3 regions of the Bacillus silvicola genome follow, and region 2 is predicted to be linked to each of the others. Evidence: riboswitches for the same ligand, from Rfam matches in the RefSeq annotation. Region 2 holds a riboswitch; each other region holds the start of a gene.
What was found. A riboswitch is a leader RNA that binds a small molecule or an ion and turns the genes downstream of it on or off. The one in region 2 is predicted to bind magnesium.
Positions count from the first base shown of each region.

Region 1: another riboswitch for magnesium. It lies ahead of mgtE (magnesium transporter); the one in region 2 lies ahead of mgtE (magnesium transporter).
Region 3: another riboswitch for magnesium. It lies ahead of mgtA (magnesium-translocating P-type ATPase); the one in region 2 lies ahead of mgtE (magnesium transporter).

Region 1 is NZ_JBNGVC010000017.1:73,643-77,516, forward strand. It holds gene mgtA (magnesium-translocating P-type ATPase) at 1-831, opposite strand, end outside; gene mgtE (magnesium transporter) at 1,117-2,445, opposite strand; M-box (ykoK) riboswitch at 2,659-2,835, opposite strand; gene ACP6L7_RS31850 (S-layer homology domain-containing protein) at 3,383-3,874, opposite strand, start outside.
Region 2 is NZ_JBNGVC010000017.1:481,040-484,913, forward strand. It holds gene ACP6L7_RS33850 (FtsW/RodA/SpoVE family cell cycle protein) at 1-678, opposite strand, end outside; M-box (ykoK) riboswitch at 867-1,043, opposite strand; M-box (ykoK) riboswitch at 1,563-1,730, shown strand; gene mgtE (magnesium transporter) at 2,009-3,337, shown strand; partial or broken gene ACP6L7_RS33860 (hypothetical protein) at 3,498-3,874, shown strand, end outside.
Region 3 is NZ_JBNGVC010000012.1:1,097,279-1,101,152, reverse strand. It holds gene mgtA (magnesium-translocating P-type ATPase) at 1-1,398, opposite strand, end outside; M-box (ykoK) riboswitch at 1,731-1,898, opposite strand; gene ACP6L7_RS17575 (DUF3932 family protein) at 2,091-2,342, opposite strand; gene rnz (ribonuclease Z) at 2,532-3,455, shown strand.

The DNA of each region.
Region 1 (3,874 bases), 410 kb from region 2:
AGAATCAGATTTCTTGTTCAGTTTAAACTGATTCTTTGCTATTGAACCAAAGTAAGTATCTGTTCCAGTACATACAACTATCGCTTTTGCGGTACCACTTATAATATGTGTTCCCATAAAACAAAGATTTTCTAATTCAATTAAATTCTGGATTTTTCTAATTTTACGTTTTTTGTACATATGGAAATATTGATTTGATTTTTCAATGGGTAATGCTTCCCCTGTTAGAGAAGATTGATTTACAAGTAAATTTTCTGATGAGATAATTCGTACATCTGCAGGTACAATGTTTCCAGCAGATAATTCTATAATATCTCCTGGTACAAGATCCTCAAGAATAACTTTTACCTTTTCACTTTCTTCTAATACCGCCCTCTTATTTTCCCTATACGAAACATTTTTCCCCCTGAGAACAGTTACCTTTTCATATACAAGATTTTTTAATTTTTCTATAGACTTTTGAGAACGAATTTCTTGTATGAACCGAATTAACACACTTAAAGCCACCATAATACCTACAATAATAGTACCTATTTTATCATTAGTAAGAAAAGATAATATTCCTAGTATGATTAAAAGAAAAATAAACGGACCTCTAAAAGAATTAAATAATGTTATATACCATTTGATTCTTTGTTGATAAACCACTTTATTTTTTCCGTATACTCCAAGCCGCTTAGTAGCTTCCTCCTGAGAAAGTCCATGAGACGTTGTTTTAAAAAAAGCTAGCGTCGACTCAACATCACATTTTGCAATCTCACTTAGCATTTTATAATTTTTGCTTAGTACTTCCTGATTATAAAAAGATTTTTTTTTATTAATTCGCAACAACTTTACCTCCTATCCATTCAATAAAATTCCCCTGTTTTTCAAAATATAATTTTAAAACTACATTTTTTTAACTACCATGAATTTTTAATCAAATTTAGAAGCGCTATTGCACTTAAATAGTATTATTCTCACCATAAAAAGTAATATTTATTTATAAGCTTTACTCTTTAGCAGCAAAACTTTAGAATATAATGTGGTCTGTCGCTAGTATAGTGTAGACGCTTTATTTATTTTTTTTGAAGTTAGTTTTAACTATATAATGGGTTATTAAGGCCCATAAATTTTTTATAAACCTAATAGCATTTTTGCAATGGTAAAGTACAGAACTAACCCCGTCCCATCGACTAACGTCGTAATGAACGGACCCGAGATAACAGCTGGATCCAGCTTTAACTTATTTAGAATCAAAGGTAATACAGATGAAACAATTGACGACCAAATAACAATGAATAATCCTGTAATAGCTACAACTTGTGCGACTTCAGTACCTACGCCTAAAGTGTATGCACGAATTAATGCTGCCACGGCTAATGTAAGCCCAAGTAAAACACCTACTAATGCCTCTTTTTTCATGACACGAAATATATCTTTAAATTTCACCTCATTTAGAGCTACAGCACGCACCAATGTAGTTACAACTTGTGTACCTGTATTTCCACCAGTTCCGATTAACAATGGAATAAAGAAAGCCAGTGCAACTACATGAGTCAAAGTTTCTTCATAATGTCGAAGTACAGAACCAGTATATGCTTCTGCTACAAACAGAAGTAATAACCAACCTATACGTTTACGGTATATATGCCAAATAGAGGTTTCGAAATATGGCTTATCTAATGGGGTACTTCCTCCTAATTTTTGAATATCTTCGGTTGCTTCTTCTTCGAAAACATCCATTGCATCATCAAAGGTTATAATACCTACCATCCGGTTTTCCATCGTTGTTACAGGTATAGCGGATAAATCATAATCCATTAGCTTTTGTACAGCTTCTTGTTGGTCTAAGTCTACTGAAACTGAAATAACATCTGATGCCATTATTGATGATAGAGTCTTATCATCTGATGCTAGCAATAATTCACGAATAGAAACAATTCCATTAAGCTGTCCACGTGTATCAAGAACATAAATATACGATATAGATTCTACCCCTGCCCCAATTTTCCTAATATGCGACAGCGTATCTTTCACTTTCCAATTTTCCCTGGCAGCGATATAGTCAATTGTCATCAGGCTGCCCGCTGTTCCAGGTTGAAAAACCAGCAGATCTCTAATTTTTTGTTGAGATTCTTCAGATAAAAGTTGTATCAATTTTTCAGCCTGAAGTGGATGAATTGAAAGAATTACATCAACGAGGTCATCAATGGATTGCCTAGCTAATAGCTTTTCCCCTTTATCCACAGACAAGTTGGTGTAAATATTATATTGCTCCTCTGGAGTAAGGTAACTAAGAATTTTCGCTCCTTTTTCAATAGGAAAACATTTCATTAAAGATATCTGATCTTCATGATGAAAATCTTTCATTCCCATTGCAATATCATAGGACTGAGTTTTTAAAAGTTCTCGCACTAGGTGTATGTCTTTTGTCGTTAATAATTGTTGTAAATATTTTTTCATCGTAATTCCTCCTTAAGGACAGTAGTACTATTTAGTCATTTTCCCACTTCTGGGAAAACAAATTTCTTAATAAATATGGGATCAATATCATCAATCATTAGTTTTCCCCCCTTTTTTAAGAGATTTATTACAAATAAAATTTTGCATATAAAAAACCTCCCCTAGTGATTCAACTAAAGGAGGTTGATTTAAAAAAGACATAGCTAAATAAAGCTCATTCCCCCCTAGTTGAGTTTTGGCACTATACAACGTAAAGGATGAATCATTCATCACTTAGCTATCTTAAGAAGAGCCTTAATCCGACAATTCCTGTTCTACCCATTGGCATCTTTCGATATTTTTGGGCAATAGCCTGTGTTTGTATAGGAGCCTCACCTAACAGGTTATAAATATTTAAAATTTTTTGTTCGTTTCGTGTTAAAGCATATCCACTATTTTTGAGCTTGTCAAGTAATAATAAAACTTATTTCTTCATTTTTTGATATCATACCATTCCCAAATCATAGATATAAACAACTGTATACTAATTTATATTCATACAACGAACTTTACAATTTATGCGTTAAATTTTCTAAACTATAAAATTAATTTTTTATTATTACACGTGTCCCGACGCTTTATAATTGAAGATTGGTGTAAAAGTAAAATATTTAAAACAAAAACGTCTGATAGATAACAAAAATTTCAACTTGATTTCCTCTCACTTTCGATATAATCTGTATCTTGAAAAGGGATGAATTTTAAACTCATTATTTTCACATTAGATAAACACACAACATTTAATTTACTTATTAGTGCAAACAAGATTTATACAAATGAAATGATTTATAGATTTCCTTATATAAATCTCTCGCAATATTTGAAATTTAAATATAAAAAAGCAGAAAGCATTCTTGCTAACAAGAATACTTTCTGTTTTACACGAGTCTTTTAGTCACTATTTATTTTTAGTAAAAAGGATATAACTCGGGTCATAATATACCCATTGATCATCATCAATACTTAACCATCCATTTTGTTCCTTATATACAGAATATGATTCATTTTTATTTAGTTTACGAATTACTTCATAAGCCGTCCCGGGTCCCTTGCGCAGATTTACTCCAGAACCAGTTATGGTAACAACACCTATTGTATTATTGTTATCATTATTTAATACATGTAGCATTCTATTCAGAAAGGCAGCGGCTTCTCCGCGAGTGGCTGTACCTTTGGGCATAAATTCATTTTTTTCATTTCCTTTTACAATCCCTAGTCCATAAACACGTTGTACAGCTTGTTTATCATACGCTAAGTTCTGATCAGTAAAAGGCAAGTCTACTAGCTTTCCAATAATATTTTTATATTGTAACGCTCGATCAATCATAATGACCACTTCATCACGCTTAATTGTGTCATTTGGAGCAAAAATATTATCTCCTCTACCATT
Region 2 (3,874 bases):
TTGCGCATCAACAAAGGGATTGAGAATTGTAGTAATACGTGTCTTTTGAACTTCTGACAAGCTAAATTGAATTAAAAAGTATAAAAAAGGTAACCAAAAAATAGAACTGATTATAATTCTTTTAATTAATAGATTTACATTTATTCCAGAGCAAAGAAATATGCTAAAACCTATACCTAATATTAAAAGTGCAGATCCTAAGTTTGGCTGTTTATAGATTAGAAAAAAAATTGCAGCTAAAAAAAATAAAAGTTTTCCGCTACCACGCCAAATCTTTTTAGCTTGTTCTTGTCGTAATGCAAAAAAACGGGCTGTTACAAGTATTGTTCCTAATTTAAGAAATTCAGCTGGCTGTATTCCAAAGATCCATGATTGAGCATTATTTACCACTTTTCCTTTCCACAAAACCATAATTAATAAAAAAATTCCCCCAACCATAATACAGATAGAGACTATTCGTTTTTTCCATATTTCATATGGGAGAATAGCACAAACTATTAACCCAATTGTTCCTAAAAATAGCTTTGTTAATTGAGAATCAACAAAATGCCTACTGTTATAACCGTAATGTTGAACAGCAACAATGGAGCTCGCGCTATACATCATGATAATACCTAAAGTACATGTTATGAATAGAGGGAGGAGCAATAGATAATCGAGTTTTAATATTTTTTTCATTTTAATATCCTCCTGATTTACATTAACACTTAATATTACATTTGCTAATGAGTAGAATCTTGTTCTCATCAACTACTAAATAGTATTTTTGTTTTGAAAGATTCTATCGCTTACACCCTGTTTTCTTACGCAAAAATCCCCCCTAGTTACATACTAGGGGGGATTTAAATTGGCATGACTAAATAAAGCTTTCCTCCCCCTAGTAGAGCTTTGGCACTATACAACGTAAAGTAATGGAAATTGATTACTTAGCTATCTTAAGAAGAGCCTTAATCCGACAATTCCTGTTCTACCCATTGGCGTCTTTCGACATTTTTGGGCAATAGCCTGTGTTTGTATAGGAGCCTCACCTAACAGGTTTAGCAATATAAATTTTATGTATTTGTTTCGTGTAGCCAGCATAAATACTTTTTTTTTGCTTGTCAAGTAAGCATATTGCTAATTTTATATTTTTTATTGTTTTATGAATTTTGAGAAATAATACGAGAAAATGTATTTAATCATCTCGTATAGATACTTATTTTCGGCCTGTAGTGTATAATTTGATTGAGTAGTTTAACCATATAAATTTGATAAACAGTAAAGAAGATTTTAATCATAAAATAAGATTTTTGAATAATGTTCTTTTGAAGTACGGTATGACCAAAGATTCAACTCCTGCTATAAAGTTATAAATTGATCATAAACAATAAGTTTCCTATACGAAATTTCATATATTTTATAACGTTTCTTCGAACTAATTGTATTTAAATTTTATATCTTTTAGGTTGAATTTCAAATTACAATAGAATTGAATTACATTGCTCTAAAAAAGAATTTATTATGAATCGAATCGAAAGTTAGTTGACAAATATTAAATTCTGGTTTAAATTTTGAAGTAATTCAATAATCTTTGTTAGGTGAGGCTCCTGTATAGAGAAACGCTGCTGCCCAAAAATGTCGAGAGACGCCAATGGGTCAACAGGAACGGTCGGATTAAGGCCCTTTTTAATGTAGCTGGTTATAAAAACCTATGCTATACAGTGCTAAAACTCAACGAGGGAGTGGTATACGATTTGATAGAAAGGCACCTCTGGGATTTTTTGCAGAGCTGTCTTAATAATCATTTATTTGTATTGTAAAAAACCTTTACTCCTTTTTGAGTAAAGGTTTTTTTGTTTAATGTTATTTATTTTTATCTTGTCTATATTCAAAAAGGAGGTAGTTCTAAATAATAAATTGATTGCAATGTAACTATTAATGCTCTAATAAAAATTTTAGACAGATAAAATAACACAAAACCACTCATGAAACTCTAGAGTCTCCCTTAGCAATATAAGGAGGAGTTAACATGAAGAAATTATTAAATGAATTACTTGTAACCCAAAATAATTTGGATGCAGAGAAAGTTTTACGTCATCCGTCGTATGATGTTGCGCAAGAAGTAAAACGGTTTTCAATTGAAGATCAAGTCATATTACTAGATAAGATTCCTGTATTAAAAAGCTCAAAAATTCTTCAACATTTGAGTACAGAAGAAAAATATAATATCTTAATTCACTTATCTGAAAACAAAGCTAAAAAGTTACTAGATTTACAACCGATTGATGAAACAGTAGATCTACTTCTAGCGGTTCATCCGGAAAAACAAGCTAAATTAATGGCGTATTTAAATAAAATTACAAAACATAATGTAAAAAAATTAATGGCTTTCAAACCTGAAACGGCAGGAAGTCTTGTCACAAGTGATTTTGTTGCAGTTAGAGGGAATTGGTCAGTAAAAATGACATTGAAGTACATTAGGGAGCATTCTGAAAATGTAGAATCAATATCTTATATCTATGTTCTTGATAGTCATGGTTATCTTAAGGGAATCGTTTCCATACATGAGTTATTACTAGCAGCAGATGAAGAGATATTATCTACTATCATGATTCGAGAGGTAATTTCAGTACACGCTGAAGTTGATCAGCAAGAAGTTGTAAAAAAGCTACTGAATTATAATTTAGCAGCATTACCCGTAACAACAGCAAATAATGAAATGATTGGTATTATAACATTTGATGACGTAATGAATGTTATGGAAGCAGAAGCTACAGAAGATATCCAAAAGTTAGGCGGAAGTGAACCGTTAAATCAATCTTACTTTGAATCTAGTATTTGGAGCATTTTCTTAAAACGTCTACCATGGTTATTGCTTCTTTTTGTTGCTGAAGCATATACAGGTACAGTACTAAAGTATTTTGAAGACGAAATTGAAACAGTAGTTGCCTTAGCTTTCTTTGTACCGTTATTAGTAGGTACTGGAGGAAATACAGGAACACAGGTTGTAGCAACAATTACTCGTGCAATCGGTATTGGAGAGGTGAAATTTAAAGACATTTTCCGTGTAATGAAAAAGGAATTTGCAATTGGTATGCTTCTTGGACTTGCACTTGGGATAGCTGGGCTCACTCGTGCTTATATGTTAGGAGTTGGAACAGAAGTTGCAAAAGTTGTAGCAATTACTTTATTATTTATTGTTATTTGGGCCTCTCTTGTAGCAGCTGTTTTACCTTTAATTCTAAGAAAATTAAAACTAGATCCTGCAGTTGTTTCAGGTCCATTTATTACAACATTTGTTGACGGAACAGGATTAGTAATTTATTTCATGGTTGCAAAAACGTTATTAAATTTGTAAATATACACTGAAATAAAAACGAAATGGGGAATAAGTGTTTTGCCTTGATTACTAAAATATAGTGGAGAATTCAGGAATGAGAAAATCAGACACTTTTGCCTTGGGATAAATACTATTTTAAAGGATTCATTGAATGTAATTAATACCGGAGGATAAAACTATGAAACATCTAAGAAAAATTTTCAAACGAATTTTGCTTCTATTTTCTATTTTCATGATTATTGGTATAGGAATATTATTTGGTACTAGCTATGGACGAGAGCTTCGTATAACAATCGCTGGGAGTATACTAACTTCTCAGCATCCACAATATGCGAAATATACATTCCTATCCCAAAAGGAACTAGATAAATTGCAAGATAGAATTAATCATCCGAAATGGTCAAACAGTGATGAGCATATTTATAAAAAAATAGCAGGAAAAAGATTAGAAGAATTAAAAAATCAGCCATTAGAAATTGATGTAGAAACAATTAAAAGTAATAAAGATAGTCGTTTTCTTTTCGAAGGAAAGTTAGAGCCTGTTTATAGTCTTAT
Region 3 (3,874 bases), on a different contig from region 2:
CATTGTCTGTTCACCTGAAATATCTTTCACGATAACAGACATGCGGCGACGAGCGAAATCGAATGGAATTTCATCTAGCTTTTGAAAAGTTGATGGATCAAACTTATGGTTTTCCTCTGTATGTTCAATGACAGCTTTATCTATTAGATTTTTCAATCCAGTTTGGTAGAAGCTATTTAAATACGCAAATTGTAAGACGCGATTGCATTCATTTCCATTAGGATCTAAATGACGAACAAGGACGACTTTATCTTCTGTTAAAGTTCCAGTTTTATCCGTGCAAAGGATGTTCATAGCACCTAAATTTTGAATTGAGTTTAGCTGTTTTACAATTACTTTTTGTTTGGACATGTTCACGGCACCCTTAGCCAAATTAGCAGTTACAATCATTGGTAACATTTCAGGTGTAAGACCAACTGCAACGGCAATAGCAAAGAAGAAAGCTTCTTGCCAATCTCCTTTTGTGAATCCATTAATGAGAAGGACGATGGGTGCCATAATAAGCATGAATGTGATTAAGAGCCAACTTACTTTGTTCACGCCTTTATCAAAGCTTGTTTCTGCACGTTTTCCGATAACCTTATTTGCTAAAGAGCCGAAATACGTATCCGTACTAGTTGAAACAACAACAGCTTTTGCGCTACCGCTAACAATATTTGTACCCATAAAGCAAAGGTTTTCCATATCGAGCGGATTGTAATTTTTTTTCATGTTTTTCGGTAATATATGTTTATTTTCCGTATGGTAGCAGTTTTCGTATTTTTCTACAGGAAGTGCTTCTCCGGTTAAGGAAGACTGATTAACAAATAAATCTTTAGCCGATAAAATACGCACATCAGCTGGAACGATGTCACCGGCTGAAAGTGAAATAATATCGCCAGGAACAAGTTCTTCAATTGGAATTTCTATTGTATAATTTCGATTTAAATTCGTTACGTTTTTTGTTTCATGTATAAATCCATCTATTCTAAAGACACTCGCGGTTGTTCGAACCATAGCCTTTAACTTATCTGCCGCTTTCTGAGAGCGGAATTCTTGTAGAAAGCGAATCGTTGCACTTAGCAGTACCATTACAGATACGACAATTGTTCCTTGTATGTCATCTGTGAAAAAAGAGAGTGCTCCAAGAGCTAATAAAACAAAAATAAATGGATTTTTAAATGCCAGCAGAAATTGAATGTACCACGGCAATGTTTTATTATGAGCGATTTCGTTCGGACCATATAAAGAAAGTCTACGAGACGCTTCTTGTTTAGAGAGTCCATCTTGTGTTGTTTCTAAGAGTTTTAACGCAGAGTATACATCCTGTGTTGCAACTTCCACTAATAATTCGTTATTTGCTTTCATGCTATCTTGATCGTAAGCATGCTTCGTTTCTTGTCTTTGTAAATTTAACATCGGTAGTTCCTCCTCTTTCATGAAGGAGGAAACAATCTGTTACTCGACTATTTAAAATTGGGAGGAACAGCTTCTTTCCTACCTACATGGTGAAATATTAACGTAAAACATATGGGTATCTGGGCCGAATCATCACTTGCCACTGTTCCTCACCTCCGTACAATTTAATAGTTTCTGAATATGCTATGTTTGTTTCATAGTAAGGTGCATAAAGATATAAAAAAGACCTTTACTCAAAACGAGTAAAGGTCTGAATTCGCAGTCAAAAAGAGTCAACAACAAAGACTGTTATTAAACATAGATAAAAACAGTTTTTGTGTATGACAAAACATACGCACCTCTCCCTCGTTGAGTTTTAGCACTGTATAGCATAGGTACTGAAACCAGCTACGTTAAAAAAGGCCTTCATTCCGACCTTTCCTGTTGACCCATTGGCGTCTCTCGACATTTTTGGGCAGCAGCGTTTCTCTATACAGGAGCCTCACCTAACAGAGACCATATTCAATTACAAGTTGAATATTAGCACTGTAGATTTGTAGTGTCAATATCTTTTTTTGAAAAATTAAATAGATTCATGATGGCTATATAGTAAGAAATAAGAGGAGTTTTTTTGGGGGGAATAAGGTGGGAAAATAAATACTTTAATGGATATAAATAAAAAAGCACTGTAATCAGTGCTTTTTTATTTTAGATTACGAGATTGTAGGGTTTTCAAAAATAACAATCTCTGAACTGTTTGTAGTTGAAACGCGTTGTGCGTAATATGTTAAAGCTGAAGAAATATATGTTGGTAACGAATCATTTGTATGTGTTGTTGTATATTCATGGATTAATTCTTTCAAAGTCGTCCATTCTAATTGTGCTGGGTGATCAGACACGAAAGAACTTACCCAGCGATCAAATGAAGATGAAAAATCAGTTTGTAAACGAAATGCTTCTTTCATAATAAAACGCTCCCTTAAAATGTAGTATAATCATTTTAACATAAAACACGAACGGTTGCTAAGTTTTTCGAGTATAACGTTCGTGTTATATAGTTGTCTAGATGATTGGTTATGTAAATTCAATTTGCCATTTGAAATAACATTCCGTAAGATGAAAGGTAGATTATATAAAGAGCTGGAGGAAAGAAAGTGGAATTTGTATTTTTAGGAACTGGTGCAGGTGTTCCTTCGAAAGGAAGGAATGTTTCAGCGATTGCTCTGCAATTGCTAGAAGAACGAGGACAGACTTGGTTATTTGATTGTGGCGAGGCGACGCAACATCAAATATTACATACATCAGTACGTCCACGCCGCATTGAAAAAATATTTATTACGCATTTACATGGTGATCATATTTTTGGATTGCCTGGTTTATTAGGAAGCCGTTCGTTTCAAGGAGGGACTACACCTTTAACAGTGTATGGGCCAAAAGGAATTAAACAATTTATTGAAGTGGCATTATCAGTAAGTACGACACATGTGAAATACCCACTTGAAGTTGTTGAGATAACAGAAGAAGGTACTGTGTTTGAAGATAATGAATTTTATGTGGAAACGAAAAGATTGTCACATGGTATTGAATGTTTTGGGTATCGTATTGTAGAGAAAGATATACAGGGTGCTCTTTTAGTCGATAAATTGCTGGAGATGGGTGTGAAACCCGGTCCACTCTTTAAACGTTTAAAAGATGGAGAAGTAGTTGAATTAGAAAATGGTACGATACTAAATGGAAAAGATTTTATTGGTCCGCCTCAAAAGGGAAGAATCATTACTATTTTAGGTGATACAAGATATTGTGAAGCGAGTAGAGAGCTGGCACAAGACGCTGACGTACTTGTTCATGAAGCAACTTTTGCGGCAGAAGATGAACAACAAGCGTATGATTATTTTCATTCCACATCTAAGCAAGCTGCGAGTATTGCACTTCAGGCAAATGCAAAACGATTAATATTGACTCATATTAGTTCTCGTTATCAAGGGGATACATATAAGGAATTATTGAAAGAGGCAAGAGAGCTATTTTCAAATACAGAAATAGCTATGGATTTGAAATTATTTCCAGTAGAAAGATAATAATGGTGTGAAAAAATGGTGACGAAAAGTTGCCATTTTTTTATTTCTAAAAAAAATTAAAATAAAACTGTTATCATTTTATGTCTATATTGGATGAAACAGAAAGTTTTAATGATGTGAAGATATAGGATAAAAATACATATTACCGATTATTTAGAAAAACTGTTATATAAGTCAGACGACATACGAGTGGTACAAATAGCAAAAACAAATTGTTATTCAGAACTTTTAAAATTCATTAAAAGTAAGCGTTTTATTAAAAACAAGCTATAATGAGGGCAGATTATAATTTATTGTAGGCTACATGCGTTTTAGCCATTTGTCGTAACAAGTGAAGTTGACTAAATCGTGAGAGAGCAACAGGGAAATTATAATAGGAAGGATACTACTATTATTTGTACTAAGTCTTTTTTCACGTT